Regions from separate parts of the Alteromonas sp. S005 genome, predicted to be linked through region 2. Evidence: predicted binding sites of a transcription regulator. Region 2 holds the regulator's gene; each other region holds the start of a gene.
What was found. The regulator MetJ, encoded in region 2, represses methionine synthesis genes. The targets are predictions, from matches to a motif close to TAGACGTCTAGACGTCTA.
Positions count from the first base shown of each region.

Region 1: the regulator MetJ is predicted to act here: its motif matches at 1,469-1,486, upstream of metA (homoserine O-acetyltransferase MetA).
Region 3: the regulator MetJ is predicted to act here: its motif matches at 1,332-1,349, upstream of msrA (peptide-methionine (S)-S-oxide reductase MsrA).

Region 1 is NZ_JAZETN010000002.1:307,037-310,320, forward strand. Features, by position in the region: gene V7R55_RS03920 (chemotaxis protein CheW) at 1-426, shown strand, start outside; gene V7R55_RS03925 (chemotaxis protein CheW) at 444-935, shown strand; gene V7R55_RS03930 (DUF2802 domain-containing protein) at 996-1,430, shown strand; gene metA (homoserine O-acetyltransferase MetA) at 1,551-2,489, shown strand; gene V7R55_RS03940 (homocysteine S-methyltransferase family protein) at 2,493-3,284, shown strand, end outside.
Region 2 is NZ_JAZETN010000011.1:12,076-15,359, reverse strand. Features, by position in the region: gene V7R55_RS13150 (malic enzyme-like NAD(P)-binding protein) at 371-1,606, shown strand; gene metJ (met regulon transcriptional regulator MetJ) at 1,695-2,027, opposite strand; gene metF (methylenetetrahydrofolate reductase) at 2,188-3,075, shown strand.
Region 3 is NZ_JAZETN010000016.1:77,970-81,253, reverse strand. Features, by position in the region: gene V7R55_RS16285 (SDR family NAD(P)-dependent oxidoreductase) at 57-782, opposite strand; gene V7R55_RS16280 (thiol-disulfide oxidoreductase DCC family protein) at 772-1,167, opposite strand; gene msrA (peptide-methionine (S)-S-oxide reductase MsrA) at 1,426-1,971, shown strand; gene V7R55_RS16270 (hypothetical protein) at 2,076-3,197, opposite strand.

The sequences.
Region 1 (3,284 bases), on a different contig from region 2:
GAGGTTGCAGGGCTAACACTTGCGGTACCCCTAACATCGCTAGGTGGTATCCATCAAATTGAAAAAATAGGCCCTTTATTTGGAAAACCTGACTGGTTTATGGGTGTAATGTTGCACAGAGAGTCTAAACTAAATGTTGTAGACTCTGCAAAATGGGTAATGCCAGAAAAATACGACGAAAATCTCGCACAATCGCTTAACTACCGATATCTTATAATGTTAGGAGAGAGTGCGTGGGGACTAGCAAGCGAAAAGCTTGTAAACACGGTCAATTTGACTACCGATGACGTAAAATGGCGCGAGTCCACAGGTAAGCGTCCCTGGTTAGCAGGGATGGTTAAAGAAAAAATGTGCGCGTTAATTGACGTTGAAGAATTAATATCTATGCTTAACAGAGGCTTAGGCAGTAACGACCAGACGCCATAGTATTGGGAGCCAGGTTCATGAGCGACGAAAGAATGAATAATAACGCTACTGACAGCAACGACGAAGTCCTTCAATGGGTAACGTATCGCTTAGGTGAAGAAACTTACGGTATTAACGTAATGCAAGTGCAAGAAGTCTTGCGTTATACCGAAATAGCCCCTGTACCCGGTGCGCCTGATTATGTGCTTGGTATAATCAACTTGCGTGGTAACGTGGTAACCGTCATTGATACCCGCGCACGTTTTGGGCTACCGCCGACGGAAATCACGGACAATACACGTATAGTGATTATTGAATCTGACGAACAGGTTGTCGGTATTTTGGTGGATAGTGTAGCCGAAGTGGTGTACTTGAAATCTTCAGAAATTGACAGTGCGCCTAACGTTGGTACTGAGGAAAGTGCTAAGTTTATACAGGGTGTAAGCAACCGCGATGGCGAATTGCTTATCCTGGTCGACCTTAATAAATTGCTAAGCGACGAAGAGTGGGATGAGCTTAGTAATATTTAAATAAATGAATAGGCGGTATATATCGTTAATGCCGCCTAGATTTCCCCAAGGGTTATGTCCATGGATTGGCAGCTTGCTGCACCTACCTTAATCGAACTTATCTTGTGCGTCGGAATTGTTGTACTTGTTGTTGCTATGAGTATTTTGTACTCACAGATTAAACATTTGCGCGCAGCATTAAGTGAAAGTGAGCAGAACAGTGTGTCGGCCATTGCGCGCATTGAAGCGCTTGCTAAAAACGCAAATAATCAACAAACTGAAGCCCAAGCTCGCACATTAGTTATTACTCGCCACCTTCAAGAGCTAGACGAGAAACAAACTGACCTTGAAAACCAGCTTCGTGAGCTCAAGCTCCAAGACCCCTCGTTGCGGCTATACCAAAGAGCGGCAGACCTTGTTAAGCAAGGCGCCAGTATCGACGAGATCATCGAAGCCTGTGATATACCTCGCGCTGAGGCTGAGATGTTAGTTATGGTGCACAAGCAAAACAGCTAGTTGTCTTACTTCAGTAAGTACGTTTTAAAAAAAACGTTTAGACGTCTAGACGTAAAGATGTTGACATATCGCCAGTTATAGACACAATACAGATATTGTAATTTATCACTGGAGTCCTCTATGCCAATTCGTATTCCTGAGCAGTTACCCGCGCAGAACGTACTACTAGGTGAAAATATTTTTACCATGGACATGGACAGGGCTGCTAATCAGGATATTCGTCCTCTTGAAGTCGGCATTCTTAATTTGATGCCGAATAAGATAGAAACAGAAGTGCAGTTGCTTCGCCTGTTGTCAAATACGCCGCTACAAATAAACGTAGATTTGATTCGAATTGATAATCAAGCGCCAAAAAATACCCCGCAATCACACATGGATGCCTTCTATCACGACTTCTCAGCGGTCGCGAACAAAAAATACGATGGACTTATAGTAACCGGCGCCCCTCTAGCGCTTATCGACTATGAAGAAGTGAAGTATTGGGAGACCATGACCACGATATTGGAATGGGCACAGCGACACGTTAACTCTACTCTGTATTTATGCTGGGCTGCTCACGCTGCTATGTATCACTTTTACGGCATAACTCGAAAAATTAGAGATGAAAAGTTTTCAGGGGTTTTTCAACATAAAGTGAACGACCCGAACAATGAGCTTTTAAGAGGCTTCGACCCAACTTTTCACGCTCCCCATTCTCGCTACGGGCATATCGATACTTCTTTGTATAACAGTGTTGAAGGCCTTAGCGTTGTGGCAGAATCTGAGGACGTGGGTGCCTATATCGTAGCGTCAGAAGACAAGCGAATGGTGTTTGTAACAGGTCATCCAGAATATGACCCTGATACGCTCAAAGACGAATACTTACGGGATATTGCCGCGGGTCAAACGCCGGTAATGCCAAAAAACTATTTTGAAGGGGATGATCCAGCCAAGTCTCCTATTGTACAGTGGCGCTCGCATGGCAGCCTATTGTTTACAAACTGGCTGAATTATTATGTCTATCAGACCACGCCTTACGATTTAAGTCAGCTTGCTGAAAAGTCACAGCCAAAGAGGTAGCACGTGAGCCAAAGACCAATTTCTAGCGCGCAGGCAACGCTTACAGAAGCCGCTAAAAAGCGCATTCTTATACTAGACGGTGCAATGGGCACCATGATCCAGCGCCACAAGTTGGAAGAAGAAGATTACCGCGGGACACAGTTTGCCGACTGGCACTGCGACGTAAAGGGTAATAACGACCTATTAGTGCTTACCCAGCCAAACATTATTTACCAGATTCACTGCGATTATTTTGAAGCTGGCGCGGATATTATAGAAACCAACACCTTTAACGCGACGACTATCGCTATGGCCGATTATGATATGCAGGCCCAATCACGGGATATCAATGTGGCTGCGGCTAAGTTAGCGCGCAAAGCTGCCGATGAATTCACCGCAAAAACACCTGAGAAACCCCGTTTCGTAGCCGGTGTACTAGGTCCAACAAACCGCACCGCTTCTATTTCACCTGACGTGAACGACCCAGGCAAGCGCAATGTCACGTTTGACGAACTCGTGGAAGCGTATAGCGAGTCTACCGAAGCTCTCATTGAGGGCGGCGTTGACCTAATCATGCTTGAAACTATTTTCGATACGCTAAACGCCAAAGCTGCAGCGTTTGCCGTTGAGTCGGTATTTGAAAAACTCGGTAAGTCTTTGCCCGTAATGGTATCGGGCACTATCACCGACGCTTCAGGGCGTACGCTTTCGGGGCAAACCGCGGAAGCATTTTATTACTCGATGCGGCATATTAGCCCATTTTCCTTCGGCTTAAACTGCGCACTGGGCCCAGATCTATTGCGTCAATACGTTGAT
Region 2 (3,284 bases):
GAGAATTCTGATCAGATATGTACACAGTGATTAGCTGTGTTAGAGTTGCGATCGGCACCTTGATAGTGAGCATTAATATTATGAATAATGCTCTAATACTAAGACTTGTGGCGCTTTTGTGTTTAAATTTTGGCCTACATGTTAGGCCTAATATCAACAGCGATATGTGAGGAGAATCACGCAGAGTTAACGCTAGGTCTGCAATTTCCAACATACCACACCAGTGCTAACAACTATTTATAATCACTTTTGTCATTAGTTGGTTGTAACGCGCTTACGTTTATCTACCCATAACTATAACAATAATAAAATAGCTACAGAGCGTGAACGAAAACACTGATGAACCCTACATCTAAGGATACCTTTTTACATGTCAGATTTTAGACAACGCGCACTCGATTATCACGCCAAACCCACACCTGGAAAGATCCGCGTAGAGCTATCTAAACCTGCCGATAGCGTCGACGATCTTGCTCTTGCTTATAGCCCAGGCGTAGCCGAACCGGTGAGAGAAATCGCCGAAGATGCAGATAATGCCTATAAGTATACGGGTAAAGGCAACCTTATTGCTGTTATTAGTAACGGAACGGCAATTTTAGGATTGGGTAACCTAGGCCCACTGGCATCGAAACCTGTTATGGAAGGTAAAGCCCTTCTGTTTAAACGTTTTGCTGGCCTGGATGCCATTGACATTGAAGTGAAGCATCGTACGACCGAAGAGTTCATTAATACGGTAGCGAATATCGCCGATACATTTGGCGGCATTAACTTAGAAGACATTAAAGCGCCTGAATGCTTTGAGATTGAACAAGAGCTAATTAAACGCTGTAAAATTCCAGTATTTCATGATGATCAGCACGGTACCGCTATTGTAACCGCAGCAGGTATGCTTAACGCGCTGGAGATTCAGGGCAAAAATATAGAGAGCGCTAAAATCGTTTGCATGGGTGCTGGCGCAGCAGCGGTTGCCTGTATGGAGCTATTGATTAAGTGTGGAGCCCAACGCGAGCGTATCTACATGTTAGATAGAAAAGGTGTTATCCACACTCGTCGCGAAGACTTGACTGAGCATAAGAAGCTTTTTGCTAACAATACCGATAAGCGCACTCTTGAAGACGTTATGGAAGGCGCAGATATCTTTGTCGGTGTATCAGGCCCTGATGTTTTACCGCCAGAAGCGCTTTCTTTGATGGCTGAAAACCCAATTGTATTTGCATGCTCTAACCCTGACCCAGAGATAAAGCCTGAGCTCGCTCACGAAGTACGTAAAGACCTAATTATGGCAACTGGACGTTCAGACTATCCTAATCAGGTAAACAACGTACTGTGCTTTCCGTTCATTTTCCGCGGCGCCCTTGATGTTCGCGCGACGGCCATTAATGATGAGATGAAAGTGGCGGCGGTTGAAGCCCTTCGCTCTATCACAAAAGAACCCGTTCCAGAAGAAGTATTAGCTGCGAGCAAAAGCGATAGCCTGACATTTGGTAAGGAGTACATTATTCCTAAACCTATGGACCCGCGTTTATGTGAACGTATCGCTACTGCGGTATCTAAGGCGGCTATTGAGTCGGGCGTTGCACGAGTGCCTGAAAGCCCAGAAGAATAAAAGTAAATAAAAAACGGCGCTGTGTTGAAGATTATCACTTACATCCGCTAACATACAACACAGGGCCGTTTCTCTTTAATACTAGATATCAGTCGTCTTCAGACACATCATTTTCGAAGCTTGGATCAATACCCATTTCTTCCATAATGCGCCTAGCTTCAGCCGGCACGCGATTAGGGTTGTCTTTACGCAGGTCATCGTCGTTAGGCAAAGGTTGCCCGGTAAACGCGTGTAAAAATGCTTCACACAACAGTTCCGAATTAGTGGCGTGGCGCAAATTGTTGATTTGGCGGCGGGTACGCTCATCAGTAAGCGCTTTAAGCACATTAATAGGTATAGAGACAGTGACTTTCTTTACCTGTTCGCTCTTTTTCCCATGCTCTGCGTAGGGGTGAATATATTTACCGTTCCATTCTGCCATTGTACTAACTCGGTCTACTCTTTTTATATTATGAAGAGAAATTCTAAACAAGTTCACGAAAAGGTCAATTGAGCAGTGTAAACCTCTTGACGTCTAGACATATATTCTTTAATTTAGACGTCTAAACGTCTATAAGATTACATTTTTGAGAGTATAAACCATGGTTTCTTACGCACAAGGTATCGATGCATTAAACCAGTCCCTGTCGGAACTGCGTGATATTGATGTATCTTTTGAATTCTTTCCGCCTAAAACGGAAGCCATGGAACAAACCCTGTGGAAGTCGGTTGAACGTCTAGCGCCGTTAAAGCCAAGCTATATGTCGGTGACTTACGGTGCCAACAGCGGTGAGCGTGACAGAACCCACGACGTTGTAAAACGCATTCAACAGCAGACTGGTGTTGCTGCCGTTCCTCACTTGACCTGTGTTGATGCAAGCCGTGACGAACTGAAGCAAATTGCTAAAGACTACTGGGACTCAGGCATTCGCCGTATTGTTGCACTTCGTGGCGATTTACCCCCAGGGGTCGACAAAACAGAAATGTATGCCTCTGACCTTGTTGCCTTACTAAAAGACGTTGCCGATTTTGATATTTCAGTTGCTGCCTACCCGGAAAAACACCCTGAAGCGCCAAATGCGCAATTCGACTTGCTAAACCTTAAACGCAAGGCCGAAGCTGGCGCTACCGAAGCGATAACCCAGTTCTTCTTCGACACAAGTGTTTACCTGCGATTTAGAGACCGCGCTGCCGCAGCTGGTGTCGACTTAGATATCGTTCCGGGTATATTGCCGGTAACCAACTACCAAACACTTGTGAAATTCGCGGGCTTCACAAATGTTCATGTACCGGGATGGTTGCACAAAATGTTCGACGGCCTTGATGCCGACGACCAAGCCACCCGCAATCTAATCGGCGCTAACATTGCTATGGACCAAGTGAAAGTTTTAGCAAAAGAAGGGGTTAAGCACTTCCATTTCTATACCTTAAATCGCAGTGAATTAAGCTATGCTATCTGCCACATGTTGGGTGTACGCTCAGGCGATTGATTTTGTATAGCGGTAACAAGACTACACGAGTAGATGACTAAAGGCGCACTTCATGCGCCTTTGTTGTATAAAGAATACATTAACCTTTTGCCAGTAACGCCAACGCCAGTTACCATTTGCTGTAATATGAATTGAACTATTGATACCGTAAGGTCTCCCATCAAGAGATCGCACTGTTTATCGGCCAGAGGGTATCGCCAGGAGAAGTC
Region 3 (3,284 bases), on a different contig from region 2:
CAGCAGTGAAATAAAAAGTCTTGATGTTGAACTTGCTGAAATGATGTTAGGCCGTATCACCAAGTTACCACTTCGCCATTCCAGTCGATAAAATGACAAGCTTGGTCACGATCAAGCGCTGAAAGGTGGTGAATAAGTTGTTTTGCAGTAAATTCCGGGGTAAATAGCTTTTTAGCGGACACATTCTTTTGAAAAGGCTTCGACAGGCCAGTATCAACAGTACCTGGGTGGTAACAAACAAGCATGACATCTTTTAATCTGCGCTTGTACTCTACCGAGGCTGTTTTGACAAACATATTGAGCGCGGCTTTTGATGAACGGTAGCCATACCATCCGCCAAGCCCGTTGTCTGATATGCTCCCTACTCTCGCACTTAGGCAAACAAGGGTGGACCCTTCTTTACTCATAATATTGACCAAATGCTTAAGCCACAAAGCGGGAATAATGCTGTTTGTCGCGAAGTACGCGGTCAGGGCTTCCTCGCTAACATCTTCTAAGCGTTTTTCGGGGTGAATTCCTTCGCTTTCGTTATGCAACAAACCGGTTGTTATTACTACCGTATTTAACACAACGTCTTGCTCAGCGAGTTGTTTTACAAAACCACTGATATGCTTATCATCCTGTTCAGAAATTTGATGATAGGAAACATCTTCTAAGTTGTTTTCTTCGTTTGTAGCTGCACGACTTACTGCAAACACCCTTGCGCCTGCACTGCGATATTGTTCAATAAGCGCAGACGCTATACCGCCAGATGCGCCAACTATGAGTACGTTATTTTTCATTCGGCTCTCCCGGTACACAGCGGTCACACTGGCGTTTTTTTCCCGTTAAAAAGTAAGAAATGGTATATCTGTGTTTTGCGAATACATTGTAGAAAGCATCCGCGGCATAACGAATGACTGGCCAGCGAAGCGGAGCATAAATCCAGCCCATACCTACTGCCTTCCACGCTTCATGGGTAACATCAAGTCCGGTAATTAGAGTACCGTCCTCGCGAAGCCCGTGAATCCTGGCATTAAGCGCATGCCAATCCATGTCTGGATAACGACTTGCAAAATCAGGGGCCTGAATGTCGACCAAAGTGAGTTTATTATGTTGGTCTCTTTTGCGTAGATGACGCATTTCGGCTATGCACAAGGGGCAATAACCATCGTAAAAAATAATCACTTCTACCTACCTCTGCTAAATAAGACGCTTATCGCTTAAAAGACGATTTCGCCCATGCAAACATGGAAAAACAAAAAATAAATCGCGTTTGCCGTGCACTGTCAGCACTCTTGTCGCGGCCAGTTTAAAACCGTTTTAAGCCGTCGCACGTTATTCTTATTTAATATTCGTTTATACGATAAAAAAACACGCTTGGATGACTTGTGTTGTGACTTACTGACACCCACACTACAAGCAAAGATTAAGAGAGGTTTTATTATGGCAAATTTACAAGTGGCCACTTTAGCAGGCGGATGCTTTTGGTGTATCGAATCTGCGTTTAACACTGTTGAAGGCGTAGAAAAAGCTATTTCTGGTTATGCTGGAGGTGAAAAAGCCGATCCAACCTATGAAGAGGTATGTACGGGAAGCACTGGTCATGCAGAAGTGGTACAAGTAACGTTTGATGCAGACAACATCAGCTACCGTGAAATTCTAGAGATTTTCTTCGCGCTACACGATCCTACTCAGCTAAACAGACAGGGTAATGATGTGGGTACACAGTATCGTAGTGCAATCTTCTATCACGACGATGCTCAAAAAGCAGAAGCTGAAAAAATTATTGCACAAATCACAGAAGAAGAAATTTGGCCTGACCCGGTAGTCACTGAAATAGTAGCCGTGAATAACTACTATGACGCCGAAGACTACCATCAGGATTATTTCAAAAACAATCCGCAGAACCAGTATTGCTCTATGGTGGTTGCACCTAAGCTTGCAAAATTCAAAAAGACTTTTGCTTCTCGCCTTCGTAGCGATGCATAGGTAATGTCAGCTTTTTTAGCGGCGTTTTCAGTCTGGCTAAAAACGAAAGGGTTGCTTGGTAGCAACCCTTTTTCGGTTTTAAGGACATCGCGAGTAGATAGACGCTAATCAAACCAAACGTCATTGATTTCTATCGGAAACAGCAACGGCGCTAAATCTTCATAACGCTTTTTATGCGCCTCACATACCGCATTTTTCATGTAATTCTTTTCCCACGGATCGTTGATAATCCATAGCGTACTATCAATGGTGACTAACCCTTCCATTGACGAATTATCCATTGTGTACTGTTCGCAATTTTGATCACTGGCAACAACAAAGATAATGGGAATGCGTTTCGTTGGCTTACTGCCACTGGTATCAATGACCCATAGCTCATTGTCGTTTCTTGCGGCACCAAGTAAAAAAGATGCGCCTGTTGAATGCGTATATAAAGCCAAGCCATTTATGGGGTGATTACCCGAGGTAAACGATGGAAGCTGAAGGTCTGGTTCGCTAACAGTTGCAAAATCGCTCGATGAGAAAAAGCCTTTATCGACAGACAATGTAAAGATCCTTGGCTGTCCCGCTTTGTCTTTTTCTAATGCTAAATACAAAGTGCCGTCGTCAGCCATCGTCAGGCCTTCAATACCATCGTTGGGGAAGTTACCTACTTCGAACTCTTTCGGAAATTGTAGTGGACGTACATTTGACATTTCAACATCACCATTGTCCTTGCGAGTTAATTTGACCAATAGGGTTGGGTAGTCTGTAGAGCCTGTATCTTCGTATTTGGTTTCACAGCGCGGGCTTAAGGCACCTGTACGGGTTGCATCTTCAGTGACGGTGTAGATGACATTAGAATCTCTAGGGTCTACCGCTAACGCTTCTAAATCTGGTTGCTCGCTCAAGTAGCCATAAAAGCAGCTTCGACGTACAGCTCGTGAAAATGAAAAGCGCTTACTAGACGCGCTTAGCCTTGCCGTTTCAGGCGAAATAGTATGTAACTTCAACTGCTGCGTAACATCCGCGCTTGCATCAGCAATGGTTACTAGCTGTCCGTCTAGCACCACAAGCCCTGATGTTTGAGGGTCAAACATAACTTTTTCATCTTCATCGAGGATCCACTTGCCTACCGTTGTTTCAGTCAAATCGGTGGGCTCTGGACTAATAATGACATCTTTGGGTTCGCTGCATGCGGTGACCAGCATCACGGTTAAAACGGTGGCGGATAAATATTTAAGCATAATATGAAGTCCTCTCTCGACTCACTAAAGCGAGAGCAAAAGCTAAAACTGAAAAAATTGTAAGGGAGTATATCGAGCATACCGTTT